One region of the Magnetospirillum sp. XM-1 genome, then DNA from elsewhere that is predicted to be linked to it. Evidence: predicted binding sites of a transcription regulator. Region 1 holds the regulator's gene; each other region holds the start of a gene.

Region 1 (10,055 bases):
GGAAGAGCTGATCGACGAACTGCGCGACAACTTCACCATCGTCATCGTCACCCACTCCATGCAGCAGGCGGCCCGCGTATCGCAGCGCACCGCCTTCTTCCACCTGGGCAAGCTGATCGAGGTGGGCGGCACCGAGGAAATCTTCACCAACCCCAAGGAGCCCCTGACCCAGGGCTACATCACCGGACGGTTCGGTTGATATGTCTGATCACACAGTCAAATCCTACGACGACGAGCTGGCCCACCTGTCGGGCATGATCGCCCGCATGGGCGGTCTGGCCGAGGCCCAGCTGGGCGCGGCGCTGCAATCGCTTGCCCGGCGCGACGACGAACTGGCGCAACGGGTGATCGACAGCGATTGCCGTATCGACGAACTGGACCACGAGGTGGATTCCTTCGCCGTGCGCCTGCTGGCGCTGCGCCAGCCCATGGCCGGCGACCTGCGCCACATCGTGGCGGCCTTGAACATCTCGGGCGAGATCGAGCGCATCGGCGACTACGCCGCCAACCTGGCCAAGCGCACCCTGGTGCTCAACCAGATCGCCGCCACGCCCAAGACCGCCGGCGTGGTGCGGCTGGGCGAACTGGTGCTGGCGCTGTTGAAGGACATCCTGGACGCCTATGTGGACAAGGACCTGCAAAAGGCCATCGGCGTCTGGGGACGCGACGAGGAGGTGGATTCCCATTACAATACGGTTTTCCGCGACCTGATCGCCCAGATGACCGAAGATTCCGGCACCATCACCGCCTCGACCCACCTTTTGTTCATCGCCAAGAACATGGAACGCATCGGCGACCACGCCACCAACATCGCCGAGACCCTGCACTTCCAGATTCTCGGCACCCAGCCTAAGGGCGACCGGCCCAAGGGCGCTGCGCTCGGAGCACCTGAATGACCGCCCGCGACACCGCCAATCCCTCCAAGCCCCTGGTTCTGGTCGTCGAGGACGAAGCGGCGCTGGCCACCATGCTGCGCTACAACCTGGAGAAGGAGGGCTATCGCGTCGCCGAGGCCGGCGATGGCGAGGAGGCGCTGACCATGCTGGCCGAGCGCAAGCCCGACCTGGTGCTGCTGGACTGGATGCTGCCCTCGCTGTCGGGCATCGAGATTTGCCGCCAGATCCGCCGCAAGCCCGCCACCCGCGAACTGCCCATCATCATGCTGACCGCCCGGGGCGAGGAAGGCGACAAGATCCGGGGCCTGAACACCGGCGCCGACGATTACCTCACCAAGCCGTTCTCGCTGCCCGAACTGATGGCCCGCGTGCGCGCCCTCCTGCGCCGCGCCCAGCCGGTCAGCCAGAAGGGCCAGATCGCCTGGGGCGACATCACCATGGATCTCGCCGCCCATCGGGTGGCCCGGGGCGGCAAGGCCATCCATCTCGGCCCCACCGAATTCCGCCTGCTGCAGTTCTTCCTGCAACACCCGGGCACCGTGTTCTCGCGCGAGGAATTGCTGGACGCCGTCTGGGGCCCCGACATCTATGTGGAGCCGCGCACCGTGGACGTCCATATCCGCCGCCTGAGGAAGGCGCTCAACTGCGACACCGAAACCGACATCATCCGCACGGTCCGCGCCGCCGGCTATGCGCTGGACAACGAGGACGCGGCTTAAGGACGCCTCAGCCGATGAGCCGATCATAATCGGCGTGAGAGCCGAGCCAGAACCAGATGACGGCATCCCCGTCCCTGGTCCCCAAGGCCCGCCAATGCAGGCCGATCCGGGCCGACCACACGCCATGGGTTTCGGAAACGCATTTGAACCGCAGGCTGGGATGGAACGGATCGGCGCGCCACAGGACATAGGCCCGCACCGCTTGGCGCCGCGCCTCGGAAGGCAGGGCGTCGAAGCATTTCCAGAACGTCCGGGTGGTGCGGGAAATCACTGGGCCGGGCGGTCGGACGGGTCGTAGGGCAACACATCGCCCCGCGCCGCCTCCGAGCGCGCCTGTGCGGCCAGGGCGCCGAGCATGTCCTGGGACTTGGCGAACCGCTCGTCCCAGCCGCGCTCGCTCTCCATCTCCGCCAGGAGCTGAAGGCCGTAGGCTTCCTGTTCCGCTTCGGGCAGCATCGCCAACCGGGCGATGGCCTGTTCCAGCATCTTGTTCATGGGAACGACCATAGCACATTTCCAGGACCGCAGAAACGGGAGACGCCCCCCTCATCCGGCCTCGCCACCCCTGCCCGGCAAAGCCCACATTCCTTAAACCGTTGAAACTTTCCAACTCCGGCCTGTATGATCCGCCCGCCTCCCGACCGGCCATCGGAGCCGGGGGGCGGCGCGTCGAGGCAGAATTAGGGTTTACCCCGTGGGCGTTCCCCTTCACCAGTCCATCAAGATCGGTTCCTACATCGTCAAGCAGCACCTGGTGGGCAACAAGCGTTACCCGCTGGTCCTGATGATGGAGCCCCTGTTCCGCTGCAACCTGACCTGCGCGGGCTGCGGCAAGATCGACTATCCCGACGCTATTTTGAATTCCCGCATCTCGGTGGCCGACGCGCTGGCCTCCATCGACGAGTGCCCGGCTCCCGTGGTGGTGCTGGCCGGCGGCGAGCCGCTGCTGCACCGCGAGATCGACCAGATCGTCGAGGGCGCCCTGGCCCGCGGCAAGATCGTCTTCGTCTGCACCAACGCGCTGCTGCTGGAAAAGAAGCTCGACAGCTTCAAGCCGCACAAGAACTTCACCTGGACCGTCCACCTGGACGGCAACCGCGAGGACCATGACCGCGCCGTGTCGCGCGAAGGCACCTTCGACCAGGCGGTGTCGGCCATCAAGGCGGCCAAGGCGGCCGGCTTCCAGGTCAACATCAACTGCACCCTGTTCAACAACGCCGATGCCGAGCGCATGGCGGCGTTCTTCGACTACACCAAGTCCATCGGAATCGGCGGCATCACGCTGTCGCCCGGCTACGCCTACGAGCGCGCGCCTGATACCGAGCACTTCCTGAACCGCCGCGCCACCAAGGAGCTGTTCCGCAAGCTGTTCCGCCTGGGCAAGGGCAAGAAGTGGGAATTCACCCAGTCGTCCCTGTTCATGGACTTCCTGGCCGGCAACCAGACCTACCAGTGCACGCCGTGGGGCAATCCGACCCGCAACGTGTTCGGCTGGCAGCGTCCCTGCTACCTGCTGGGCGAGGGCTACGCCAAGACCTACAAGGAACTGATGGAAGAGACCGACTGGGAGTCCTACGGCACCGGCAAGTACGAGAAGTGCGCCGATTGCATGGTCCATTCGGGCTACGAGGCCACCGCCGTCATGGACACCATCAGCAACCCGCTGAAGGCCGCCATGGTGGCGCTGCGCGGTCCCAAGACCGAGGGCCCCTTCGCCCCCGACCTGCCGCTGGACAAGCAGCGCCCGGCCATCAACAACTACGAAGAACTGATGGCCAAGAACCTGGAAATGCTACACACCGAGGGACGGGCCAACAACCTTCACCGCGTCTCCCAGGGCAACTAGGGCGGCGCGGCTGTCCAGACCGACCCGGATCAGTCCCGGCAATTCCCATGGGCGGCGCAACAGCGCCCCCATGACGGCCAAGGGCCGGGGCGAACCATCGGGGGCCAGCCCCACGAACACCGATTTGGGCAATCCCCGATCGGCCGGATCGGCCACGGCGCGCAGGACGGCGAAGGGTTTGCCCGCCCGGGTGCAGGCCTTGGCCATGGCCCCGCTTTCCATATCCACCACCGACGCGCCGCCCTCATAAAGGGCGCGCTTGGCCTCAAGGCTGGCGGCGATGCGCGACACCGCCGCCACCATGCCTGAGCGCGAGAAGGGAATGCCCGACAGCAGACGGCATTTCCACACGCCGTCCGCCTCGTAGGTCTCGCCCTCCCATTGCACGGAAGAACCCACCACCACGTCGCCGGGGGCGAGCGCCGGGTCGAGTCCGCCGGCGATGCCAAACGACAGCAGCCCCTCGGCGCCTTCGGCCAGCAATTTCTCGGACAATTCGGTAACCCGCCGGGTCACACCGCCCGCCGCCGCCCAATGGGTGCCGGCGGGCAGCAGGGCGCCCTCGCTGGTCATGCCGACGATGACGCCCACGCGGGCGCCCTTGCCCAGTCCCGGCCCCCAGCAGGTTTCGGGAAAGGCGTGGTCAGAGGGCATGCATCACGGGACCGGCATTGCCGGTGGTGAGGTTGCGGTAGCGGGCCAGGGCCCAGACGGGGAAGAACTGGCGATAGCCGTGGTAGCGCAGATAGAACACGCGGGGGAAGCCCACCGCCGTGTAATGCTCCTCGTCCCACAGGCCTTCCTCGTTCCTGGTGCGGATCAGGTAGTCGATGCCCTTGGCCACCGCCGGGCTGTTGGTCTCGCCCGCCGCCATCAGGCCCAGCACCGCCCAGGCGGTCTGGGACGGCGTCGAGGGGCCGCCCATGCCCCTGGGCTGGTCGTCCCAGTAGGACCGGCCGCATTCGCCCCAGCCGCCGTCTTCGCGCTGCTTGGATTCCAGCCACTTGACCGCCTTGCGGAAGGCGGGATGGTCGTGGGGCAGGCCGGCGGCGTTGAGCGCGCACAAGGACGACCACGTGCCGTAGACGTAATTGGTGCCCCAGCGGCCGAACCACGAGCCGTCGGCCTCCTGCTCGCGCAGCAGGTAGTCGACGCCTTCGTGCGCCACCTTGTCCTTGCCCCGCTCGCCCAGCACCGAGAGTACCGAGACGCAGCGGGCCGACACGTCGGCGGTGGGCGGGTCGAGCAGCGCGCCGTGGTCGGCGAAGGGGATGTGGTTGAGGTAGTAGCTGGTGTTCTCGGCGTCGAACGCGCCCCAGCCGCCGCCCTCGGACTGCATGCCCTGAATCCACACCTTGCCCTTCTCGATGGGCTCGGCGTACTTCACCGGATCGATGCGGTCCAAGGCCGCCATCACCACGGCGGTGTCGTCCACGTCGGGGTAATGGGGGTTGTTGTACTGGAAGGCCCAGCCGCCGGGGGCGAGACCCGGGCGGCGCACCGCCCAGTCGCCCACCACGTCGGTGATCTGGCGGGCCACCATCCAGTCGGCGGCCTTGCGCACCGCCGCGTCGGCCTCGGGCGTTCCCACCTCCAGCATGGCGTGGGTGGCCAGCGCCGTGTCCCAGATGGGCGACAGGCAGGGCTGCACCCAGGCGCGCTCGCCTTCCTCGACCACCAGATTGCGGATGGACTGCTTGGCGATCACCACGCGGGGATCGTCTTTGGGCACGCCCAGCACGTCGTACATCCACACGGCGTTGACCATGGCCGGGAAGATGGCGCCCAAGCCATCCTCGCCGTTCAGGCGCTCGTCGACGAAGGCCACCGCCTTCTCGATGGCCTTGTCCTGCACCGACTTGGGGAAGAAGCGGTAGACCTTCTGCAAGATCATGTCGATGCCGCGGAACAGATAGGCCCAGTTGGAGCGCACCGGCTCGAGATACCAGTTGGTGACCTTCTCCGGCGGTGTGACGAACAGCTCCTGGATATGGATGCCCAGCGGATTGCGGGCCTGGGGCCGCTTGGTCATCAGGACGGTGAGCGGCGCGATGACCGTGCGCGACCAGTAGCTGACCTTGTCCATGTGGAAGGGGAACCAGCGCGGCAGCAGCATGATCTCGACGGGCATGATGGGCACGCCCTTCCAGGGGATCTGCCCGAACAGCGCCAGCAGGGTGCGGGTGAAGACGTTGGCGGTGGCGGCGCCGCCATGGGCCAGGATGGCCTCCCTCGCTTTCTTCATGTGCGGCGCGTCGATGTCGTCGCCGATGGCCTTGAGCGCGAAATAGGCCTTCACCGAGGCGCTGATGTTCAGATCACCGCGATGGAACAGCGGCCAGCCGCCGTGGTCTTCCTGGATTTCACGCAGGTAGACGCCGATGCGCTTCTCCAGTTCGGGGTCGCGCTCGTCCAGATAATGCAGGTACAGCACGTATTCGGCCGGGATGGTGGCGTCGGCTTCAAGCTTGAACACCCAGTGGCCGTCTTCGCGCTGCTGCTTCAGCAGGGCCTCGGCGGATTCGTTGATCGCCCGCTCCAGGGGATCGCGGAACGAGGCGGCGGTGAAGTCACGGGGATTGATTTCGCTGGGAGACACTGTTCGACCTCGGGAAAATGGCTCAGAGCAAACCGTGGCGGAGAATACACCACAGCTTGAAGGCTTTCGAGACTTTGACGGGCGGGTCGCGCGGCACGAAGCCCTCGGCCTCGACCCGCTTGAAAATCTCGCGGTACATCTCCTTCATCAGGGTGGCCGGGCGCATGTCGGAACGGGAGCACTCGGCCTGGGCGGAATCGGAGGCGGCGAAATAGCCCCGCGCCGTCTCGCCCAGTTCGCGGCATACCGCCACCAGATTGGGATGGGCCACCACTTCGGCCGGATCGCGGCTGGCGATGCCGTGCTTGGTCAGCAGTTCGTCGGGCAGGTACAGGCGGCCGATCTTGGAATCCACCACCACGTCGCGCAGGATGTTGGTCAGCTGCAGCGCCATGCCGGTGGCGTTGGCGGTCTCGATGGATTTGGGCCGCAAGGGGCCGAACACCCGGACCGACAGACGGCCGACGGCGCAGGCCACCCGGTCGCAGTAAAGCTCCAGCTCGGCCATGGACAGGCCCGTCACCTCGGGCTGGGCATCGCTTTCGCAGCCGGCGATCACCGCCAGGAAATCCTCCTTGGGCAGGTTGTACTGGAGGACCGGCCCATGCAGGGCCTTGGCGATGGCATGGGTGGGAACGCCGGCATACAGCCGGTCCAGCTCCACCCGCCACTCGGCCAGCCGGGCGCGCTTGACGTCCGGCTCACCCGGCTCGTCGGCGATGTCGTCCACCTCGCGGCAGAAGGCGTAGATGGCGTACATGGCGTAGCGCCGGGGGCGGTCCAGAAGACGCATGCCCCAATAGAACGACGTCCCCGAGGCGCGCACCATCTCCGCCACCATCTCGTACTGGGCGGGGTCGATGGCGAAGGCGGCGGGGCTCATGGCGTTCAAGGACGTGCTCCCTGGCCGTGGGTGTCTTGCACCCTTCCCTTCCACTCGCCGCCCCGGCCCCGCCAGAACATCCAGGCGGAATGCAACGTGGCGCCCAGGTAGAACAGCGACACCAGCGGCAGGGCCAGCGCCCAGGCCGGGAACAGCCGGTAATAGCGCACCATGGGATAATAGGCGATGGTCATGGCCGCCCAGGCCAGCGCGCCGGTGGACGCGCCTCCGCCGTTGCGCATGGCCAGCAGCGGAGGGGCGACGAAGACCAGCAGCATGGCGACCACGGTGCCCAGCAGCAAGGCGGGCGAGTGGCGCAGCTGGGTATAGGCCGAGCGGGAAATCATCCGCCACAGTCCTTCCGGCCCCTCGTAGCGCCGGGTGCTGATGGTCTCCTCGGCCAGATCGATGGTCAGCCGCCCGTGATGGGCCTTCACCGCCGCGGCTAAGGTGCAATCGTCGATCAGCGCATCCTTGATGGCCTTGATGCCGCCGATCTTTTCCAGCATGGCCGGGCGGATCAGCACGTAGCCGCCGGCCGCGGCGGCCGTGGTCGAGCGCGAATCCTTCACCCAGGCGAAGGGATAGAGCATGCGGAAGAAGAACACGAAGGCGGGAACGATGGCCTTTTCCCAGACGCTTTCGGTGGAAAGCCGCACCATCAGCGAGGCCATGTCCAGGCCCTCGGCCAGCATGCGCGACACCGTGCGGCGCAGCTCGCCCGCCCCGTGGCGGATGTCGGCGTCCGACAGCAGCAGCAGGTCGGACTCGGGGAATTTGGCCCGCGCCACGGCCACGCCGTGGTTCTGGGCCCACATCTTGCCGGTCCAGCCCCGGGGCAGCTCGGGGGCCTCGACCACCATCACGCGGGCCGACAGGCCCATCTCCTCGGCGGCCTTGCGCGCCGCTTCGGCCGTGCCGTCCGAGGAATGGTCGTCCACCAGCACCACCGAGAATTCGCCGGGATAGTTCTGGGACAGAAGCGATTCGATGGTGGCGCCGATGACGTCGGCCTCGTCGCGGGCGGGAATCACCGCCACCACCTGGGGCCAGACTTCCGGCACCACGGCCTGGGGCGCATCCTCGATCCGCCAGAACGACCCGCGCATGGTCAGCAGCCAGGCCCAGGCTCCCGCCCCGACCACGCCGGCAAGTGATGCCAGACTCATGAGACCTCCCCGATGCTCTTGAACCACTCCACCGCCGCGTCCAGCGCCTCGTCGGCGGGACGGTGACGGTACCCCAGTTCCCGCTCGGCCTTGGCCGAGGAGAAGAACATATGCCACCTGGACATTTTCAGCCCGTCGATGGTGACGAAGGGCTCGCCGCCGAAGAAGCGGGCCCAGGTCTCTGCGCCCAGCGCCAGCGGATAGAGCGGCCAGCGCGGCAGCTTCATGACGGGCGGACGCCCGCCGGTGATGTCGGCGATCTTCTTCAGGATGTCGGCCAGGGTCAGGTTGTCGCCGCCCAGGATGTAGCGCTCGCCGATGCGGCCCTTGTCCAGCGCCAGCAGATGGCCCTCGGCCACGTCGTCCACATGGACGATGTTCAGCCCGGTATCCACGTAGGCCGGCATGCGGCCCGAGGCCGCCTCGACGATCATGCGGCCCGTGGGCGTCGGCTTGACGTCGCCGGGGCCGACGGGGGTGGACGGGTTGCAGATCACCGCCGGCAGACCCTGTTCGGCCACCATGCGGCGCACCACCTCCTCGGCCAGGAACTTGGACTGCTTGTAGGGGCCGACCTTGTCGGAGATGTCGCTGGGCGTGTCCTCGTCGGCCACGCCGCCATCGATATGGCCCAAGGTCGCCACCGACGAGGTGTAGACCACGCGCTCCACCTTCTCGGCCAGGGCGGCGGTCATCAGGGCGCGGGTGCCTTCCACGTTGGCCTGCATCATGGCGGCCGGATCGGGCACCCAGATGCGGTAATCGGCGGCGGTGTGGATCAGCACCCGGCAGCCTTCCATGGCCTTGCGGAGCGAGGCGGCGTCTTCCAGCCGGCCCTCGACCACCTCCACATGCAGGTTGGCGACGTTGCGCCGGTCCGAGGTGGGGCGCGCCAGCACGCGCACGGCCTCGCCGCGGGCCAGCAGGGCGCGAACGATGGCGGCGCCGACGAATCCGGTCGCTCCGGTGACGAGAACAGGTCCAGGCATTTCCCCACGCCTCATCGCGGCCGGGCGGGATCGCACGGCCGATAGCCGGTAGTTACAACGATTGTGCGGCGCACCGCCAGTGATTCTTTGGGGATATTGCGATCACGAGGAACTGCGTTCCCGCGTTCTTTCGTCATGGCCGGGCTCGACCCGGCCATCCACGCGTCTCCGCCTGAAAACCCCATGACACAATGTACCGGACGGATGGGCGTGGATCACCGGGACAAGCCCGGTGATGACCGTGAAAAGAACGGATCCGAGCCTCACCCGAATCCGCACTCCACCAGCAGGCGGTGGAAGTCGCGCAGGTGCTTCTCGCCCTGGCTGGGATCGGGCATGGAGGCGACGAACTTCTCCTCGAACTGCTTCTGGCGCAGATGCTCGACCACGCGGGCCTTGGCCATGTTGAGCGACTTGCCCTCGATCAGCACGCCCGAACCGCAGAACTTGACCAGACGGATGGCCCGCATGGCCAGCGGATCGTCGGGCTTGTCCACCTTCTCGATGATCTCCTCGGCGGTGAGGTAGCGGACCATCACGTCGTCGATGCGGTCGGCCAGTTCCTTCCTGAATTCGTCCACCAGATTGGGGCAGGTGCGCAGCAGCTTGTTGGCGTTGTTGAGCGCCGCCATGCGGGCCGGCGGCGCCAGGCGCACCGGCACCCAGGCGTCGATGTGGTTGGAGCGCCGCACATGGGCGTCGAGCATCTCGGTCAGAATCTCGCCCATGCTGCGCCCCAGGTTGGAGCCGGCGAGCGTCAGCAGGAACTGCAGCCGCACGCAGCCGTCGGGCAAAGCGCCCAGCAGCAATTGCAGCGCCTGGGGCGCGGAAACGCTGGCGCCCCCGGAATTGAGCACCCGGGCGCCGCGCTGCAAGAGCGCCTCGGCCATGGGCGCGCCGCCCACCACCCGGTCCTTGTCCACCAGCCGGGTCAGCAGCTTGTGGAACATCTCG
Region 2 (10,055 bases), 310 kb from region 1:
CTGGGTATCGGAAAGCTGGATCGTGGCCATGGTGGTTCCCTCGGTTTTGGTGGCGCGGACATCCCGCGCCTGTACCACCCTGGGCCCCGCCAGCTGAGCCGGTCGGGGCAGTGAGGGAGAACCGTTGATCAGGCGATGTCGGCCATGACCTCGAAATGGGTAACGAAGCCGGTGAGGTAGGGCAGCCCGTGCGGGATGCCGGTTTCCCGCGCCGTCTGGCGGCTGATGGTCCAGGCCATCCAGCGGGCCACCGCCGCATCGATCGCCGCCGCCAGCCCGAGACCGCGAAATAATCCGTTGGCGACGTCGTCGGCGAAGTGGCGACCATGGGTGCTGTCGAGGAAATCGCGTACCGCCGTGTCGGGGCAGCCGGTGGCGAGTTGGATCGCAGGCATCGCCAAATTCCAGGCTTCGGTCTGGTCGGCGTGATCGCCCATGGTGCCGAAAAAGCCCCAATCAATATTGGCGGTGGGGAGGATGGTGTTGGGCATGGCGATCTCCTCTGTTCGTGGAACCATCCATCGCTCTGTCGGCCCGGCACATCAATTGAAATAGCGGATCATTTCCTTTCGTTTTAAGGCTTCGATCATGGGGGTGCAGAACAGGCACAGGCCCTGACCGTCGTACCACAGCACCTTGACCAGGTCGCCGCGCCGGCCGCGGAACACGAACAGGTGGCCGGAATGGGGATCGCGCGACAACCGCTCCTGCACCAGCAGCGCCAGGCCGTCGAAGCCCTTGCGCATGTCGGTGTGCCCGGTCGCCAGCCACACCCGCACGCCGCTCGGAATGGGGATCATCGCTGCTCCAGGACGCCGAGAACCCGGCGCAAAGCTGCGGCATCGACGTCGGCATCAACCCGGATGCACCGGCCACCACCAAGCTCGATCTCGATCAGCCCGCGCCGCTGGGCCGGACTGTCGGTGGCAATCGCCACCGACGGCGCGGTGTCGGCGACCTCCACAGGGACCAGCACCGGCGCCGACATCCGGTGCTCAAGCACAGCCCATCCCGTGCCTGGCGCCGCCAGTAGAACAGGAGACTTGGCGCAACGCCGTGCCGGCGCGCGACCTCTGCCACTGTCGCTCCCGGCGCCAGAGTCTCCTCGACCAGCCGAGTCTTCTCCTCCCAATGCCAGCGGCGACGGTGCTCAACCCCAGCCAGAACCTCGACCTTCATGAACTCTCCGACCTTTAGTCCGAACTAAAGGTCGCATCGTCTGCCCCCAGGCCTATGCCGCCAAGGCGGCCATCACCGGCTTCCAATTACCCACATCTGGAGGATTTGGCTTGAACGGTTTGAATCGTCTGTGATTCTGTCTGTGGCTCCGAATCAGAGGAGCGGCGGGAATGAACGATTGGGTGGAGGCTGGCGAGGGCACTTGGCTGGATGACGAACTTGCCGCCCAGGGCCTTCGTGACAAGCGTCTGGCCGCGCGCTTGCGCCGGTTGTTGGATCGATTTTCATCGGCGCCTGGGCAGCCGGTCCCGGCCGCCTGTGGGGATTGGGCTGCGACGAAGGCGGCTTACCGCTTTTTTGACAATCCCCGGGTAACGGAGCACGCGGTTTTGGCGGGGCATTTCGCTGCGACACAGGTCCGGTTTGGCCGTGTCGAGGGGCCGATCCTCCTCCTGCAGGACACAACCGAGTTCCACTATCAACGTGCTGCCCCTGAGAAGATTGGCTTTATCAAAACCATCAATGGCGGCAGGTACAAGGCGGGACAGCCCAACATGCGCACTCTATGCGGGCTGCTGATGCACTCGAGCGTGGCGGTTACCACTTCAGGCCTCCCTCTGGGTTTGTCGGCTGTCAAATTATGGACCCGCGCCAAGTTTAAGGGCACTGCCGCGCTCAAGCGGCGGATCAATCAGACGCGCATGCCGATCGAGACCAAGGAAAGTCACCGCTGGCTGGAGAATTTGCGCCAATCTATCGACCTTTTGGGATCACCAGAGCGTTGCGTTCACGTCGGGGATCGGGAAAGCGACATCTATGAGTTATTCTGTCTCGCCCAGGACCTTGGAACGCGCTTTCTCGTGCGGGTTCAGACCAACCGACTGGCTGAGCCTCCACGGGCCGAGCCCGTGCCCGCCGATGGCGCTCATCGGGTATTCAACCAGCTTGCAACGGTGCCTTGGGCGGGCAGCCATGAGGTCTTGGTCGATGGGGAAGACGGAAAGTTCGCATCTCTTCAGGTGAAATTCGCCTCCATTGAAACCTTGCCGCCCATCGGCAAGCAAAAGCGGTATCGTCCGCAAACCTTGACCTACATCCATGCCCAGGAAGACGCCATCCCCCCTGATCGGGAGCGGATCGACTGGAAACTCGTCACCAACTTGCCGGTCGATGATCTCGCCGGGGCAGTGGAGAAGCTCGGCTGGTATGCCCTCCGCTGGAAAATTGAAGTCTTCCACAAAATCATGAAGTCTGGACTCTGCGCCGAAAATGCCAAACTACGCACCGCCGAACGATTGGTGAAGTTGTTGGCCCTGATGACCGTGGTGGTCTGGCGCATCTTCTGGATCACCATGTCCGCACGCGCCCATCCCGATGCGGAGCCGGAAACCGTCCTGACCCTGGCCGAAATCGCCGCTCTCGACCAGATTAACGCAGCACGGTCCAGACCTCCCCGCCTCGCCAATCGAACCCTGGCCGCATACGTCCATCAGATCGCCATGCTCGGCGGCTATCTTGCCCGCGCACACGACCCGCCGCCCGGCAACATGGTCATCTGGCGCGGTATCACCCGCCTCCAGGACATCACCTTCGGCTTCTCTGTCGCATCTCGCCAACGATGTGGGTAATTGGAAGCATCACCGGACGGATAATGGCCCTTCAGGTCATGGCCATCCCGGATGGGCATAGCTACAGCCGACGCCCCTCAAATTTGTGTCCATAACTGGATCTGTGGAAACATTCTCCCCGCTCAATGCCATTTGAGGGGCCAGTCTCACCGATTCCCGTCAGCCGGAGAAGGCGGCCGTCACCGGCTTCCAATTACCCACATCGTTGGCGAGATGCGATGGGCGTGGCCTTAGAGAGTGATGTCTAGGACTTCTGCGGGCTCTGGAAGATCAACCATCTGGCGATTCAGGCCCCCGCAACCAAACAAGCCCGTAACTTCAATAAGTTACGGGCTTTTTGAGTCTCGATCCCGTGTCCGTGAAAATCTGTGTCCGTACCGTGTCCGTTTGAAATGGCGCCCACACGTCCGGTGCATTGCCGCGGATTTCAGTAATAAGATCTGCCATGCCCATGGACCGGGCTCCTTGTCGACCACGACGTTTTGCGCCTCGGACCCAGCGGGCCACATCTGCGCCGGTGCCACCGAGTGCGAGTTTGGCCGCGGCAGACAAGTCTACGCCGGGAAGATCATCGCCAAGGTGATGGCGCAAGATTTTGGTCAGGCCACTCTCGTCGGGTAGCCCGATCGTAATGTGACGATCCAGCCTCCCCGAACGGGTGATTGCTGGGTCAAGGCGACTGGGGTGATTTGTTGCGCCAATCACCACGATGCCGTCCCGTGCTACCACGCCGTCGAGGAGTTCAAGGAACCCATTGATGACCTGCACCGAATAGTCCTTGTGACCAGAACTAAGATTTGCCCGATCGCCAAAGCCATCGATTTCATCGACAAGGAGGATCGCCGGGGCTGCTGCACGAGCCTGTTCAAACGTATGACGCATAGCCTTAAGGAGATCTCCAAGGTGGCCTGCGGCTTGCCACTCGCCGAGACTGGAGGCAATCAGCGGCGTTCCGCAACTGCCGGCGAGAGCTCTGGCAAAGGTCGTCTTGCCGCACCCAGGCGGGCCAGACAGCAACACCCCACGATCCACCTCGGACCAAGACAAAATGCCGTCGCGATACTCGGCGAGGTCTTTGGCCAAGGAGATTCCCCAGGTCACGGCCTCTTCCATCCCGCCCAGGTCGGCAAGTGTGATATCGGGCACAACCTGCCGCTTGGCAATCATGGCGATGAGGCGGCGGATCGCACTGTCGGCATCCTGACCGCTCCTCACCGCCAGCCTGAGATCATCTGGAGAAATCTTGGCGGTGATTGAATTCGCGATAACCTCGCTGGGGGCTGTAGGTGAGCGGCTGGCCGCTGATCTTGCTGTCTTCCGTCCATTGCCTGCCGCCCCCTTCGAGCCGTGCGACAAACGCCCCGGCCGGGTCAGTTCGCTCAGCCTGGTGCGCTACCGCTGTAACGACTATTCGGTGCCGACCCAGTTCGGTCACCGCGAGGTGCTGGTGAATCCGTCCAAGGAGGCCCTTGTCGCGCTCGAAAAAGAGGGCGGATATGATCTCGCTGTTCTTGCCGCAGTTGGGGCCTGTCTTTTAACCCCTAGCGGTCAGTCTGATGACGGGGCTGAAATCCGCATTGCCGTTCCAGCAACTGGCATTTGCGCTGGTGATGTCTTGGTAAGCGATCTGACGCTCGAGAGTGGACGGCTGGTACTTGCCGCCGGTGAAACCATCAGTGATCTGCTGTTTCTGAGACTGCAAAACATCAACGCGATGGCGCGGCTGAAGGAGCCCATCATGGTGCGCCGCTTTGCCTCGAGGCCCAGGGCTAACTAAGTCAGGAGAGGGTTATGCCGGGTTATCGCAAAGCAGTTGCCATCTTGATGTTCGCCGTGACGGCCTGGTATTCGGAAGCTCGGGCAGGCGATACTCCGACATACAGTATCTCGATCGTGCCTCAGTTCGATCATCGGCGCATCGAGGCCATTTGGCGTCCAATTATCGAACGGCTTGAACCCATGACCGGGTTTCACTTTCAACTAGTGATGGAGCCGACCATACCTGCCTTTGAAAAAGCCCTCAATGCCGGGGCTTATGACTTCGCCTATATGAACCCCTATCATTACGTGGTCGCCCATCGCCTCCAGGGATATCAGCCAATTGTCCGCGATGTGGAAAACGATCTGTATGGTGTCGTTGTTGTGGCGAAAGGCACTGGCCATCGTTCCGGACCTTCTAGCCAGCGATCTGGCCAAGATTTATGAGACGCTCTCCGAAGTTAGGCAAAACCATCCCTGGTGGAGGTCATTAACCCTGACGACCCCAGCGGGAAGGCAGCTCTATCCCCTGGGTAGGCCAGAGCGGAGTGAGGCGATGACCCGGCTTAGCGTTCCGCTGGATTGGGCGGGGCGGTCACTGGGAATGCTCACGGTCGATCTTGAGGAAAATAGCCTAGTGGCCCCTGCCTTTGCCGTTTTGCAGCAGCTTGAACTTATGGTCGCGCTGATCTTGTTGCTTGGAACCTTGGCCGTGGTGTGGCTTCAAAACAACTCGGTAGTCCGGCCGATGAAAAAGCTGGCCAAGGCCAGCCACCTTCTTTCGGAAGGCAGTTACGATGTCGCCTTACCCATGTCGTCCGGCGACGAGGTCGGAAAGTTGGTTCGCGCCTTTCAGATCATGCGTGACGCCGTCGGCAGTCGCGAAGCAGCGCTTCGGCAAAGCGAGCGGCGGTTGGAAGCGGTCATCGACAATTCGGCGGAAGCTATCTTGTCGCTGGATGATCAAGGCAGAATTGTATCGTTCAATAATGCCGCCGAACGCATTTTCGGTGTTCCGGCCAGCAGAGCTATTGGGTCTGATGTAAATCAGTTGGTCCCGTTCGAAGGCATAGTGGGGGCGGGAGGTGTGGAGATCGAGGCTGTTCGTTTTGATGCGAGCCGCTTTCCCGCCTTGATTACTGCCAGTCGGGTGGCGGTGGATGGTCTGACGATGGTGGTGGCAACCGTCGGCGATCTAACCCAGCGACGCCAATATGAACGTATCCGGGCCGACCAGCATGCCGAGCTGGAGCATCTGGTAACGGAACGGACTGCCGCTCTCAAGGAAGCCCAGCGTGAGGCTTTGCAGGCGTCTCGCCTAGCCAGTGTCGGACAATTGGCGGCAGGTATTGCTCACGAGATCAACACCCCGATCCAGTATATCGGCGACAATCTCAGCTTCATTCAAGACGCCTCCAAAAACATTCTCCCCCTTCTGGACGAGGCACGGAAAGTGGCCAGTGATTTGGAGCGTTACTCCAGCCGGGATGCGCTTGTCCTGGAGTATTTTGAGCGCGTTAAACAGGCCAATCTAGACTTTTTGATAAATGAGCTGCCCCCCGCAATTTCCCAGTCGTTGGAGGGAGTGGCGCAGGTTGCAAGAATCGTATTGTCCATGAAAGAGTTTTCCCACCCAGGAACGACCCAAAAATCAGTGGTCGATCTCAATCGTGCCTTAGAAAATACCGTAACGGTTTCACGGAACACGTGGAAACATATTGCAGACCTAGAGACCAGACTTGACCCTAAACTGCCAAGAGTTAATTGTCATCCCGGCGAGATGAATCAGGTGTTTTTAAATCTCATCATCAATGCGGCCCACGCCATCGATGAATCAGGAAGGCTTAAACCAGGCAAAATTACCGTCGAAACTCTTAGTCTCGGGGATTTTGTCGAAGTCCGCATTTCCGACAGTGGTACGGGTGTACCGGACGACATCAAGGACCGGATTTTTGACCCTTTCTTCACCACCAAGGACGTGGGAAAGGGTACAGGTCAGGGGCTGGCAATTTGCTATGACGTAGTTGTCGTTAAGCACGGCGGCCAAATTATCGTCGGAGATTCGAAGGAGGAAGGAGCCGTATTCACAATCCGGCTCCCGGTGGCATAGATTTCCACCGTTGGAAAATCAATGATTGAAAGACGGGGGCTTGTCCTCATTCCTCCTCGGCTTTCTCGTTGGCCTGGTAGGGAGTCCACGCTAAAATGTTCGCGTTCTGGGAGTCGCACTGCTTTGATATGGAAGTGCCTGTAACTCGCTGGGCAACCAGCCCGTTGATGCTAAGCATTCCGGTCTTAATAAGCTTCCAACTGACCTGAATACAGGCTGATCGCGGAATACTATCTACTTGGATATGGCCGTCCTTGACCAACAACTTTCCACCGTAAACATTGCTCGCAGCAGCAACATCACCTTTCGCAGCCATTTGCATTTGCAAGATTAATTCGGATGCACTGACCTCGTTGAGCGGCGGTGATGATCTCTTGTCGTACAAGATTGCTATGCTTCCTATGGCGGTAAGAAAAATAGAAGCAATAGTGACGGCGATTATGCGGTGGCGCCGACGCTTTCTAGATAATGAGGCTTTGCGGCCGGTCTCTGTCGTGGGAAAAGAGCTGATTCCGGATATATTGCGGGCAGCTTTATTTTTGATTGGTAAGGAAGATCCGGAGCCTTCATCTACCGGTCTGTCTATGCCATCGGCAGTCGGATTGCGATCGTCATCGGAAGAGTTTTGGCCCTCCGCCAGAGGCACTTCAAGACATTTACGGATTTTATCAAAGATATCGGGGTCGTATTGCGCCTTCTTGCCCTCTAGAAGGGCAAAAGATTTTTCGTTGGGCGCGCCAATCTCATCGACGGCCTCGCTGAGGTCTTTAAGCACCTTGAGGATCCGTGCATCCCGAGGAATATCCGCTCCAACAGGGCCGCCGTCAGGGAAGCCGCTACCGTCAAATCCACGATCCTGGAGGTAAATGGATTCGGCTACCTTCCCCAAGCGCGGAATATTGGTGATGAGGTTGCTGGCTATTTCCGGGGCACTGGCCAACGTTGATTGTTCATCAACGCTCATGGATCGGCCAGCGTGCCGCTTTTGAACCAATTCGACTGGGAGCGATAGCTGGCCGATCAATGCAAGGGACGCTGCAATTTCCAACTGCCAGTGACGGGGGAACTGGCCATCAGAGGTCAGCTTCGACCTTGCCTTTGTCATTGCCCTTGCCGGGACGGCCGAAGCGATCCGTGAACAGGTAGTGGGACTGCAGCTCGGTGAAGGCCCTCGTCCGCTTCCGCTTGCCGTCGCCGAGAATCTTGGCCACCGCCAGCGTCGTGTTGTCGTAGAGGATCGACACCGGCAGGCCGCCGAAACGGTCGAACGCGGCCACGTGACCATCCAGAAACGCCTCGGTGGTCTCCGCCGGATACGCCTTTACGAAGGTCGCATCAGAGTGCGGCAGGTCCATGCAGAAGAAGTGGATCTTGCACTCCACCCCGCCGATTACGGCCAGCGCCTCGCCGAAATCCACCTGCGCATGGCCGGGCGGATGGTATAGCGGCACGAACATCTCCTTCGATCGAAGCCGCTGCTCGGCCACATATTCCTTGATGATGGTGTAGCCGCCGGTGAACCCGTGCTCGGCCTTGAGACGCTCGAAGATCCGCTTTGCCGTATGTCGCTGCTTCACCGGCATCTTGGGGTCATTGGCCAGAATTTGGTCGATGATCCCGGTGAACCTGTCCAGCTTCGGCCGTGCGGCTGGCTCCTTCCGCCGATACCCCGGCGGCACCGAAAACGCGCACATCTTGTCTACCGTCTTGCGCGCAATGCCGAATAAACGCGCAGTCTCTCGCCGGGACCGGCCTTCAACGAAGACCGATTGCCGCACCAACAGATAAAGATCCACGGGCTTCATGCTCCCGCCCTTCGTCATCATCAGAAACGAAGGGCATATCACTGGCCGACTTTTACGCCGCCCTCAGCACCACAACGGCGCCGATCCGTGGCCTACTTTCTCTCCGGCGCGCACACTCGCCTTCTTCTCCGACCTCGCTGCCCTCGCCGAACCCGCCGGTTTCACCCGCTACCTTGCGCCGCTGCGCAAGGCGAACTGGGTAGTTTACGCCAAGCGCCCGTTCGGCGGACCCGAGCAAGTGCTGGCCTATCTCGGTCGCTATACCCACCGGGTTGCCATCGCCAACAGCCGATTGAGCGGAATCGAGGATGGGGGTGTCAGCTTCCGCTGGAAGGACTATCGCCATCACGACAAGCAGAAGGTGATGACGCTGAAGCCCGGAGAATTCATCCGCCGCTTCTTGCTCCACGTCCTCCCCGACGGCTTCCACCGCATCCGCCATTACGGCTTTCTCGCCAATGGGCGCCGCGCCGCCAAGCTGGAAACCTGCCGCCGCCTGCTGGCCGTGCCGACGCCGCCGATCGCGGTGGCCGGCACCCCGGATGACTACCGTGATCGCCATCACCGTCTCACTGGCCACGACCTCCGCCGCTGCCCATGCTGCGGCGGCACCATGGTGCCGCTCGCACCCATCCCCCGATCGCCGGCCGGCCATGCCAACCACCGGATCGACACGTCATGACCGTCGCTCTGCTTCCGTCCCTCGTGACCGCGATTACACCGACGGTGGCCGTCGGCGTCGCCGCTGCTCGCCCAATTCACGTCCGTTCGGCCATCACGGCGACCACGACTGCCGCTGATCGCCACCTCCGGGCCACCGCCGTCGCCATTGCAGCACCGATCACCACGCCCGTGTGCGTTCCGTCGGCCGGCTTCTCCGCGCGGATGGCGCCAGCCATGCCCACCGCCATGGTCAAATCCCCATAGACCTCGTCCGCGTCCCGCGGTTTCGTTCAATCCGGCTTCTCAGAGGTCCGGCTCCTTTGGGGCTGGCGCCTCCTTGGCCGGAGCTCAGAGAACCCTCCAGATTCCCACGGCCCCCAAAATCTGATTCAAACTCCTTTTCGAGAAGGAGGCTTGAATGAGCGGGGTCCGTTTGATCTTAAAGGATCATCAGTGGGATCGGATGGCGCCGCATTTGCCGGGCAAGCGCAGCGATCCCGGCAGGACTGGTGCGGATAACCGCCTTTTCCTGGAAGCTGTGCTATGGCTGGCCCGAACGGGTTCGCCTTGGCGTGATCTGCCGAATTTTTTCGGCAATTGGAACAGCGCGTTCATCCGTTTTTCCCGCTGGTCCAAGGACGGTGTATGGGATCGGCTTTTCGCCATGATGGCTGACGACCCCGACTTCGAATACGTCATGATCGACTCGACCATCGTCCGGGCGCACCAACATGCGGCGGGCAAAAAAGGGGGCCTGAAGCTCGTGCGATCGGGCGTTCGCGCGGCGGGCTGACCACCAAGATCCACGCCATCGTCGATGCCTTGGGCAATCCGCTGCGCTTTGTCGTCGGGCCAAACCGAACGGTAGCGGATCATGGTGCGATCCGCCGCGATCACCGCACAGGCCCGACG
Region 3 (10,055 bases), 930 kb from region 1:
CGAAGGTGATGATCGGCACGTCGCGCAAGCGGCACACCTCGAACAGCTTCAAGGTCTGGGTCTCGATGCCCTTGGCGGCGTCCAGCACCATGACGGCCGAGTCCACGGCGGTCAGCGTGCGGTAGGTGTCCTCGGAAAAGTCCTCGTGGCCGGGGGTGTCCAGCAGGTTGAAGGACAGGCCCGAATACTCGAAGCTCATCACCGAGGCCGACACCGAGATGCCGCGCTCCTTCTCGATGGCCATCCAGTCCGACCGGGTGCGGCGCTGTTCGCCGCGGGCGCGCACCGCGCCCGCCATCTGAATGGCGCCGCCGAACATCAGCAGCTTTTCCGTCAGCGTGGTCTTGCCCGCGTCGGGGTGGGAGATGATGGCGAAGGTACGCCGCAGCGCGATGGCTTGATCGAGAGTGCTCATGGGGCTGGGTTTTCGCCCTACTTGGTGCAAGAATCAAGGGGATTAGGTTGGAGCCCCCTCATGCGTATCGAGCTTGACCCCGATCTGGCGTCCCGCCTTTACACCGCCGCCCGCCAGCTGGGCCGCGACCCGGCCCAATGCGCCCTCTCGGCCATCCTGGCCTTCGTCACCGATTGCGAGGACGCCGCCCGGATGCGCACCCAACTGGGCGGGGGAGATTGGGTCAGGACGGAGAACCAGCCGGACTGAGATGGCCATAGGCCGGACGGGTGGCGATGCGCCCATCCTCCACCGCGCCGCCCACCGTGAAGTGGTAGAGCGACTGCCAGGGACCGCCGCCGGGGGGAAGGCCGAGCAGGTCGTGGACCTCGTCGTCGTGGTAGCAGCCGATGCCGGTGCCCGACAGTCCGGCCGCGGTGGCTTCCAGGTAGAGCACCTGGCCGATCAGGCCCGCCTCCCAGAACAGGCGGCGATAGGCCCATTCGCCGTCCTCGGCCAGGGTGCGGTCGAAATCAGCCAGCATGCCCAGCGAGAAGGCGCCGCGCCCGGCGATATCCTGGGCGCACGACACCTGGGTGGCGTCCCAGGTGAGATCGCCCTCGGCCAGATTATAGAGCGGCACCTCGGCCGCCGCCCGCTCCCAGGCGAATCGGGGATTGCAGTCGGCCCGCAACCGGTCCAGCGCTTGCCCGTCGCGCACCAGGGCGTAGAGGCCGGGGCTCAAGCCCTCCACCCGATGGACGAACAGCATCAGGCCCACCCGGGCCGGCCACGGCCAGGACCGCCACGGCACCTTGTCCTGGTCGGGCAGGGTGGCGCCCAGCAGACGGAGAAAGGCGTCGCGGCCCATGCCGGTCACGCCGTCCATGGCCTGGGCGCTGCGTCGCCGCCGGATGATCGCGGCGGCGGGTTCCAGGCTGGCGGCCAAAGGCGGAATGGCGATCGAGGGCGGCGGGAGAACGGGCGCGGTGGATGGCTTCTCGGTAAGCGCCAAGGCCTGGCCGATCACCTCCCACACCACATGGTCGGGGGAAAGGGTATTGGCCTCGCCGACCCATTCCCCCGTCACTGGTGGAAGCGCGGGTTCGGGCAGCGGAGCGGGCGAGACCACGGCGATCAAATCGGGATGTTCGGGCTCGAAGCGGGCGCAGGAGTCCGGGCGGTCCAGACCCAACAGGGCCGCCAATTGCTCATCGCCGGGCGCGGTGAGCACGCGGATGTGCCAGCCCAGGCAGGCGGCGGCATAGGCGGCGGCGGCCAAGGCGTGGCCGCAATCGTGCTGGCAGTAGCGGAAGGCGCGCTCGCCGTACTTCCACGATTCCCGCCAGGGAATGGAGGACAGGGCGAACAGGAAGGCGCCATCCGGCAGATCGGCGGGCAGGCGATCCAGGCGGCAACGCTCCTCCAGCCCATGATGGAACGGGGCGTAGTGATAAAGCCCCGGCCCGGCGCCGATACCATCCAGGGGAGGCAGGATCACCCACCCCTCGGTGGGATGCAGGTTGCCGCTGCTGGGATTATTGCGCAGCGCCCAGCGGGCCTCTCCCACTTCCTTCCAGGCCGACAGTCCCAGCGCCAGTTCCAGGAACAGCCCCAGCCCTTGGGCGTCCAGCGGCGCGGGGTCATGCCCCTCCAGCCGGCCGAAGGGCGGCGTTTCGGCATCGAGGCGGAGCGGCAGGCCCACGCACCTTGCGCCTGCGAAGGCGCGGAAGGGGTCGGGCTGGGTCTCCCAGTCGAGGAAGCCGGGGCCGCGGGCGTAGCGCCGGCTGGAATGCTTGGTGCGCGCATGGTAGGCGGCGATGCGGTCTAAAGGTTCTTCCATCCCCGTCTTTCCCCGTTGCCTCGCGCACCATATATTGGAAGGAAGCGAGGCCGCATCACCCCCATTGCTCCGAAGAAGTCCATGTCCACGTCCCGTCCCACCGATCTCGCCGGCGAAAGGCTGGTGCGCAAGACGCCCAACCACATCCTGCCACTGGACCAGAGCGACCAGGACTACATCCGCGCCGGGCTGGAAGCGGTGCAGGCGGCCTTTGGAATTTCCGCCCTGCCCGACGTGCCCATCGCCCTGATGCCGGGAAGGACGCTGATGCGGCTGCTGGTGGACCTGCGGTCCCAGCTTCGCCCCCGCACGCCGGAGCAGACCGCCGCCTGGGGGCGCCTCGCCGGGGCCATCCTGGTGCTCGACACGGCGGGCGAGTTCGCCACCCAGCATTCCCAGGCGGAAGCGCGCCGCCACGCCGTCGAGCAGGACGACCTGGAGGATTAGGGGATCGGTGCGGGCGGGACGCCCGCGCTCCATGGTTTGGGATGTCGCGCCCCGGAGCGCGGGCGTCCCGCCCGCATTCAGGGACAGATCAGGTCCACCGTCTGGTCGGCGATGGAGATTTCGGCGGGCAGGCGGGCGACGATGTCGCCGTCGCCCTGGACCGGCGCGCCGCGCGGACCGGTGATCAGGATGTTGCGGGCCGACACCACCCGGACCTCGGGCAGGCCGGGCAGCTTGCCCAGCGGCAGGGCCAGCCCGTAGCGCAGCATGCCCGCCATGCCCGGATTGGGCAGGATGCACAATTCCAGCTTGGGGGCGGCCAGATCGGCGTCGGGGGCGGCGATGAACGGCCCGCCGTAGAAGCGGCCCTTGCAGGCCACCACCATGCGGGCCTCGTATTCCACCCCATCGGCGCGGATGGTCAGCTTGGGGAAATCGTAGCCCACCGCCTGGCGCAGGCTTTCCACCACATAGGCCAGCTTGCCCGCCCGGCGCTTCAAGACGGTGCTCACCCCCGCCACCACATGGGCGTCGAGGCCGGCGCCGGCCATCAGCAGGAAACGCCGCCGGTTGGCCTGGCCCACATGGATGCGCCGGGCGACGCCGAAGGCCACGGTGCGCGCCACCTGCTCCACGTCGTCGGGGTCGAGCCCGATCTCGCAGGCCAGCACATTGGCGGTGCCCAACGGAATCACGCCAAGCGCCAGACCGCCCGGCCCCGCCCCCAGGCCGTTCAGGACCTCGTTGACAGTGCCGTCGCCGCCCGCCGCGATCACCGCGTCGAACTCGTCCGGGCTGGCCAGGGCGGCGAAATCCTCGGCGTCGCCGCGCCGCGCCGTCTCGCGCCGCGCCACCCGCCCGCCCAAGGCCTCGAGAGCGCTCACCACCAGTTCCAGTTGGCGGCGGCGGCGGCGGCCGGCGGTGGGATTGTGAATCACCAGCACCCGGCGCGGCGCCACGGCGGATTGCGTCTCGGGAACGACCAGGCTGGCGGATTGATCGACGGTCATGGACGCCGTGTATAGCGCGAAGCCAGAAAAAGCATGATGAAATATTTATTACGGATAGACTTCAGTTCAATGAAATAACAAACCGTAACCATAATGCATGTGAACATTAAAAATATTTGAGCTATGAGAGTCATCAATATCGTTCTGAATTGATATCGGATGCTTGCCCGATGAACGCCAGTCTCGACAGCAAGAGGCGTTACAGGACCATCTGGATTTCCGACATTCATCTGGGCACCCGCGGCTGCAAGGCCGACGACCTGCTGGACTTCCTGAAAAGCACCGAGAGCGAGACGCTCTATCTGGTCGGCGACATCATCGACGGCTGGCGGCTGCGGCGTTCGTGGTACTGGCCGCAAAGCCACAACGACGTGGTGCAAAAGCTGCTGCGCAAGGCGCGCAAGGGCACCCGCGTGGTGTTCGTGCCCGGCAACCACGACGAATTCGCCCGCGACTATCACGGCCTGCTGTTCGGCGACATCTCGGTCGCCACCACCATCCTGCACGAGACCGCCGACGGCAGGCGGCTGCTGGTGCTGCACGGCGACGCCTTCGACGGGGTGGTCAAGCACGCCAAGTGGCTGGCCCATCTGGGCGATTCCGCCTACACCCTGGCGCTGGCTCTGAACCACTGGCTGAACGTGGCGCGGCGCGCGCTGGGCTTTCCCTACTGGTCGCTGTCGGCCTACCTGAAGCACAAGGTCAAGAACGCGGTGCAGTACATCGCCAGCTTCGAGGACGCCATGGCCGACGAGGCGCGCCGCCATGGCGCCGACGGCGTGGTGTGCGGCCACATCCACCACGCCGAGAAGCGCGACGTCAACGGCATCCTCTACTGCAACGACGGCGACTGGGTCGAAAGCTGCACCGCGCTGGCGGAAGGCTTCGACGGCGCCCTGGAAATCATCCGCTGGCTGGAGGTCGAGGGAAACACATGCGCATACTCGTCGTCACGGATGCCTGGCTCCCTCAGGTCAACGGCGTCGTCCGAACCCTCGACACCCTAAGGCGCGAGCTGGAGCGCGACGGCCACGAGGTGGTGATGGTCACCCCCGAGAAGTTCCGCACCGTGGCCTGCCCCACATATCCCGAGATCCGTCTGGCCCTGAAGCCCGGAGCCAAGCTGGGCGCCATGATCGAGGCGGCGCAGCCCTGCGCCATCCATGTCGCCACCGAAGGGCCGCTGGGCTGGGCGGCCCGGCGCTGGTGCCGCAGGAAGGGCGTCCCCTTCACCACCGCCTACCACACCAAGTTTCCCGAATACATCAAGGCCCGCTTCGGCGTGCCGCTGCCGCTTTCCTACGCGGTGATGCGCCGGTTCCACAATTCCTCGTCCCGCGTCATGGTGGCGACCCAGGGCATCGAGAACGAACTGGCGGCGCGCGGCTTCAAGAATATCGGCCGCTGGTCGCGGGGCGTCGATACCGAGCTGTTCCGCCCCCGCCCCGAAGCCCGGGGCGAGGACGGCCCCTTCGCCCATCTGGCGCGGCCCGTCTTCCTCTATGTCGGGCGGGTGGCGGTGGAGAAGAACATCGAGGCGTTCCTTTCCCTCGACCTGCCCGGCTCCAAGGCGGTGGTGGGTGACGGGCCGCAGATGGACGAGATGAAGCGCCGCTTTCCCGAGGTTCATTTCGCAGGCGCGCGGATGGCCGAGGACCTGGCCCGCCACTACGCCGCCGCCGACGTTTTCGTCTTTCCCAGCCGCACCGACACCTTCGGGCTGGTGCTGCTGGAAGCCCTGGCCTCGGGCCTGCCGGTGGCGGCCTATCCGGTGCCCGGCCCCAACGACGTGATCGGCGATTCACCCGCCGGCGTGCTGGACGAGGACCTGGAGAACGCGGCCCAAAGGGCCATGTCCATCGACCCCGCCCTGTGCCGCGCCCATGCCCTGACCTTCTCGTGGGAGGCCTGCACCCGGCAGTTCCTCGACAACCTGCGGCCCTTCGAGACCGGAGTGTGGCGGGCGGCGGCGGAATAGCGCCCCTTGACCCAGTGGGCCGCTTCATGCTGTTGATGCCGGGTCTTTAAAGTCTGCACGGATCGCCCCATCGTGGAACGACTGACCGGCGGTATCCGCCCCTATCTCCTGCTGTCGCTGTTGTCTGTGTTCCTCTATCTGCCGGGTCTGGTGGCGCTGCCGCCCATGGACCGCGACGAATCCCGCTTCATCCAGGCCACCCGCCAGATGCTGGAGACCGGCGATTACGTCCGCATCCAGTTCCAGCAGGAGATGCGCGCCAAGAAGCCGGTGGGGGCCTATTGGCTGCAGGCCGCCTCGGTCAGCCTGTTCTCGGACAAGGCCAGCAAGGCGGTGTGGCCCTATCGCCTGCCGTCCGCCCTGTCGGCCTGGGCGGCGGTGCTGATGACCTTCGCCTTCGGGCAATACCTGTTCGGCCGCCAGGTGGCGCTGCTGGGCGCCGCCCTGCTGGCCTCGTCGCTGATTTTGGTGTCCGAGGCCCATCAGGCCAAGACCGACGCCATCATGCTGGCGACGGCCGTGGCGGCGCAAGGAGCCCTGGCCCGCATCTATCTCGGCGCCAGGGGCACCGCGGCGGTGCCCGGGCCACTGGTGGCGCTGGTGTTCTGGGTGGCCATCGGCGCCTCGATCCTGATCAAGGGGCCGGTGATTCCGGCCATCTCCATCCTGACCATCCTGGCGCTGGGCTTCGCCGACAAGCAATGGGCCTGGCTGGTGGGGCTTCGCCCCTTCACCGGGCTGATCGTCGCTTCCTCCATCGCCGCGCCCTGGTTCGTGGCCATCTCCAACGCCACCGGCGGCGCCTTCGTCGGCGAGGCGGTCAAGGGCGACCTGCTGCCCAAGCTGCTGGGCGCCCAGGAAAGCCACGGCGGCTGGCCCGGCACCTATCTCGCTTTGGCGGCGGTGATCCTGTGGCCGGGCTCGCTGTTGCTGTGGCCCTCGCTCACGGCGGCGTGGAAGGTGCGCCTGCGCCCCGAGATCCGCTTCTGCCTGGCCTGGATCATTCCCGCCTGGGTGATGTTCGAGATCGTGCCCACCAAGCTGCCCCATTACGTGCTGCCCACCTTCCCCGCTTTGGCGCTGCTGATGGCCGTCGCCGTGGTGGGACGCGCCCCCGATCTGCTTTCCCGGCCGGCGAAGGTCTGGTACGGAATCTGGTGCCTGATCGGGCTGGTGCTGGCGGCGGCCGTGGTGGTCGCGCCGCAGCAATTCGCCATTTCCTTCCCGGTGATGAGCATTCCGTCGGCCCTGCTGGTGGCCGGCACGGCGCTGGCCGCCGGCTGGCTGGCCTTCAGGGAGCGGATGCGCCCGGCGGTGATGGCCCTGGTGCTCACCGCGGTGACCAGCTTCCAGGTGGTGTTCGAAGGGGTGCTGCCCGGCCTCGACTATCTGTTCGTCAGCCGCCAGGCCGCCGAACTGGTGGCCGAGCGCCCCCATCGCGGCGCGGTGGTGGTGGCCGGCTATGCCGAGCCCAGCCTGGTGTTCTATCTCGGCACCGACACGGTGCTGACCAGCGGCGAGGCCGCCGCCCAGCACCTGACCAACGGCCCGGCGGCGCTCACCCTGGTGTCCGACCGCGAGGAGGAGAAGTTCTATGCCGCCGCCGCCCGCATCGGCGTCAAGCCGGTGGTGGTGGGCGTGGTCAAGGGCTTCAACTATTCCCGCGGCAAGAAGGTGACGCTCACCGCCTATGCCGTGGAGGGAAGCGTGCCATGAGGGCCCTGGATGTCATCGTCCGCCAATGGGAGAAGGGTGGCGACCGCGTCGCCCTGGTCTGGGAGGAACTGACCGGCTTCCGTTCGTTCACCGCCGGACAGTGGGAACGCACGGTCCGCCGCCCCCGGACCTGGGGCACCATCTACTGCGCCCTGGTGGTGGTGATCGGCTATTTTCTCCTCGACCGGCCGCTGGCCCGCTTTCTCAAGGCCCGGGTGACCGGCGAGTTCGAGGGTTTCTGGAAGACCGTCACCCATCTGGGCCTGGGCGGGGTGTGGCTGTTTCCCGCCGGCATCCTGACGCTGGGCCTAATCCTGTCCATGCTGGCCGCACCGGTTGGCGAAAAGCGCGACCGCCTGCGCCGCGCCGCGTGGGTTCCCGGCTTCCTGTTCCTTGCCATGGCGGCGTCGGGCATCGCGGGCAACATCATCAAGGTGCTGGTGGGCCGCACCCGCCCGGCCATGCTGTTCGACAGCAACGTCTACGACTTCGTGCCGCTGACCCGGGGCTATCTCACCAATTCGTTCCCGTCGGGCCACTCCCAGGCCATCTTCGCCGCCATGACGGCGCTGGCCCTGATCTTCCCGCGCTACGACCTGGCCTTTCTCACCGTGGCGCTGCTGGTGGCGCTCTCGCGGGTGCTGACCACCGTGCATTTCCTGTCGGACGTGGTGGCCGGGGCCTGGCTGGGCGTCATGGTCACCCTGGCGCTGCATTCCCTGCTGACCCGGCGCGGCATCGACGTCCGCGTCCGCTTCGAGCGGGACAAGAAACTGGCGGAGTAAGGGCGCCCGCTGCTGCAGGCGCCCCTTTCCATTATCAATGCCCGCCCAGCCGGGCCTCCTGGGCATGCTCGTGGGCCTCGCCCACCGTGGCGTCGTGCTCGGCCGGGGTCTCGGGATGGGCCATCTGCTTGACGAGCAGCCCGCCCGCCGCGATCAGGCCGGGAATGGCGATGATGGTGAACATCTCGGCGAATCCCAGCTGACGCCGCGACAGCTCGGCCACCAGCATGGAGCCGACGATGCCGCCGAAGCGGCCCATGCCCAGCATCCAGGCCACCCCGGTGGCGCGCCCCGAGGTGGGGTAGAAGCCGGCGGCGAGCGCCGGCATGGAGGACTGGGCGGTGTTCATCAAGGTGCCCGCCACCAGGACCAGGACCACCAGGACGCCCACATTGCCCACCGCCTGGCCGATGGCGAAGATGAACAGCGCGGTGGCCACGTAGCCGGCGGCGATCACCTTGTTGCCGTTGGCGCGGTCCATCAGCCAGCCGAAGAAGATGGCGCCGACGCCGCCCAGGGGGAACAGGGCCGAGATCAGGGTGGCGGTCTTGGGGTCCAGGCCGGCATCCTTCAAGAGCAGCGGCATCCAGTTGATCAGGCCGTAGAAGATCACCAGCCCCATGAAATAGGCCAGCCACATCATCACCGAGCCCACCAGATAGCTCTTGGACAGCACCAGGCCCAGCCCGGTCTTGGCCGTGGCCGCCGCCTTGGGCGCCGCTTCGACCAGGACGAAGTCGCGGGCCCCGGCGGCAGAGGCCGAGATGCGGGCCAGCACCTTGGTGATGCGCTCGGCCGGCTGCTTGCGGGCCACCATGTAGCGGATGGATTCCGGCAAGGAAACGGCCATCAGCGCCACCAGGGCCAGGGGCGCGACGCCACCCAGCACCAGCACCGAGCGCCAGCCCCATTGCGGAATCATCCAGGCGGCAAGGAAGCCGCCCAGGGCGGCGCCCAGGGGAAAGCCCGCGAACATGGCGTTGGTGATCAGCGAGCGGCGATGGTCGGGGCAGTATTCGCTGATCAGGGTGACGGCGTTGGGCATGGCCGCACCCAGGCCGATGCCGGTGACGAAGCGCATGACCGTCAACTCGTCCAGACTGCCGGCATAGGCGCAGGCGAAGCTGGCCAGGGCGAACAGCAGGGTCGAGGCGGTCAGCACCAGCCGGCGGCCGAAGCGGTCGGCCAGCGGCCCGGCCGACAGGGCACCGGCCGCCAGACCGAACAGGGCGGCCGACAGCACCGGGCCCAGTGCCGGCTTGCTGATGCCCCATTCCTTGAGCAGGGAGGGCGCGATATAGCCGATGGCCGCCGTGTCGAAGCCGTCGAGCAGCACCACGAAGAAGCACAGCGCGAAAACCGTCCACTGATAGGGCGAGAAGCGGCTCTCGTTTAGAAAAGTCTGGATATTCAGTGTGTTGCTCTGGGTCATTCCTTGGCTTCCATCCGGTTTTCGGCCCGATTTCGGGCAAGAGGGGGGCGTCGGGCCTCGTAATGGGCCCTTGACGTCACTGCTTGTCTGGAGCGGGGATCAGTCCTCGAAGGGCAATCCCACGTAGTTTTCCGCCAGGGTGGTACGCCCGGCCAGGGAGTGGACGACGTAGTCCAGCTCGGCCTCCAGCGCCCGCTGCTCGAAGGGCGGCGTGTCGGGGAATTTGTGCAGAAGGTTGGTCATCCACCACGAGAAGCGCTCGGCCTTCCATACCCGGCGCAGACAGCGCTCGGAATAGCGGTCGATGCCTTCGTTCGAGCCGCCGTAATACTCGATCAGGGCGTGACCGAGATAGCGCACGTCCGAGGCCGCCAGATTGAGGCCCTTGGCCCCGGTGGGCGGCACGATGTGGGCGGCGTCGCCGGCCAGGAACATGCGGCCGAAGCGCAT

What was found. The regulator PhoB, encoded in region 1, activates phosphate uptake and scavenging genes when phosphate is short. The targets are predictions, from matches to a motif close to TNTCATAAAACTGTCA.
Region 2: a site for PhoB is predicted at 4,354-4,369, ahead of XM1_RS23205 (PhnD/SsuA/transferrin family substrate-binding protein). Genes of this name have one in related genera too.
Region 3: a site for PhoB is predicted at 3,754-3,769, ahead of XM1_RS05095 (diacylglycerol kinase family protein). Genes of this name have one in related genera too.

What each region holds. Positions count from the first base shown of each region.
Region 1 is NZ_LN997848.1:1,994,550-2,004,604, reverse strand. Features, by position in the region: gene pstB (phosphate ABC transporter ATP-binding protein PstB) at 1-199, shown strand, start outside; gene phoU (phosphate signaling complex protein PhoU) at 201-896, shown strand; gene phoB (phosphate regulon transcriptional regulator PhoB) at 893-1,615, shown strand; gene XM1_RS09330 (hypothetical protein) at 1,623-1,886, opposite strand; gene XM1_RS09325 (hypothetical protein) at 1,883-2,122, opposite strand; gene hpnH (adenosyl-hopene transferase HpnH) at 2,310-3,461, shown strand; gene XM1_RS09315 (nucleoside phosphorylase) at 3,408-4,115, opposite strand; gene shc (squalene--hopene cyclase) at 4,105-6,060, opposite strand; gene hpnD (presqualene diphosphate synthase HpnD) at 6,083-6,943, opposite strand; gene XM1_RS09300 (glycosyltransferase) at 6,949-8,112, opposite strand; gene hpnA (hopanoid-associated sugar epimerase) at 8,109-9,101, opposite strand; gene XM1_RS09290 (hypothetical protein) at 9,365-10,055, opposite strand, start outside.
Region 2 is NZ_LN997848.1:2,301,952-2,312,006, forward strand. Features, by position in the region: gene XM1_RS10760 (DUF3489 domain-containing protein) at 1-30, opposite strand, end outside; gene XM1_RS10765 (hypothetical protein) at 129-491, opposite strand; gene tnpB (IS66 family insertion sequence element accessory protein TnpB) at 543-800, opposite strand; gene XM1_RS23955 (hypothetical protein) at 797-976, opposite strand; gene XM1_RS25145 (transposase) at 895-1,179, opposite strand; gene XM1_RS10780 (IS4 family transposase) at 1,350-2,807, shown strand; gene XM1_RS10785 (ATP-binding protein) at 3,126-3,974, opposite strand; partial or broken gene XM1_RS23960 (IS21 family transposase) at 4,087-4,287, shown strand; gene XM1_RS23205 (PhnD/SsuA/transferrin family substrate-binding protein) at 4,599-5,012, shown strand; gene XM1_RS25220 (ATP-binding protein) at 5,122-6,675, shown strand; gene XM1_RS23210 (HD domain-containing phosphohydrolase) at 6,722-7,780, opposite strand; partial or broken gene istA (IS21 family transposase) at 7,761-8,480, opposite strand; partial or broken gene XM1_RS10810 (transposase) at 8,596-9,099, shown strand; gene XM1_RS23965 (hypothetical protein) at 9,159-9,407, shown strand; partial or broken gene XM1_RS10815 (IS5 family transposase) at 9,562-10,004, shown strand; partial or broken gene XM1_RS23215 (transposase) at 9,975-10,055, opposite strand, start outside.
Region 3 is NZ_LN997848.1:1,064,127-1,074,181, reverse strand. Features, by position in the region: gene XM1_RS05115 (peptide chain release factor 3) at 1-415, opposite strand, end outside; gene XM1_RS05110 (hypothetical protein) at 476-664, shown strand; gene XM1_RS05105 (SagB/ThcOx family dehydrogenase) at 639-2,237, opposite strand; gene XM1_RS05100 (hypothetical protein) at 2,319-2,684, shown strand; gene XM1_RS05095 (diacylglycerol kinase family protein) at 2,762-3,694, opposite strand; gene XM1_RS05090 (UDP-2,3-diacylglucosamine diphosphatase) at 3,865-4,701, shown strand; gene XM1_RS05085 (glycosyltransferase family 1 protein) at 4,629-5,672, shown strand; gene XM1_RS05080 (glycosyltransferase family 39 protein) at 5,745-7,388, shown strand; gene XM1_RS05075 (phosphatase PAP2 family protein) at 7,385-8,173, shown strand; gene XM1_RS05070 (MFS transporter) at 8,208-9,605, opposite strand; gene pobA (4-hydroxybenzoate 3-monooxygenase) at 9,705-10,055, opposite strand, start outside.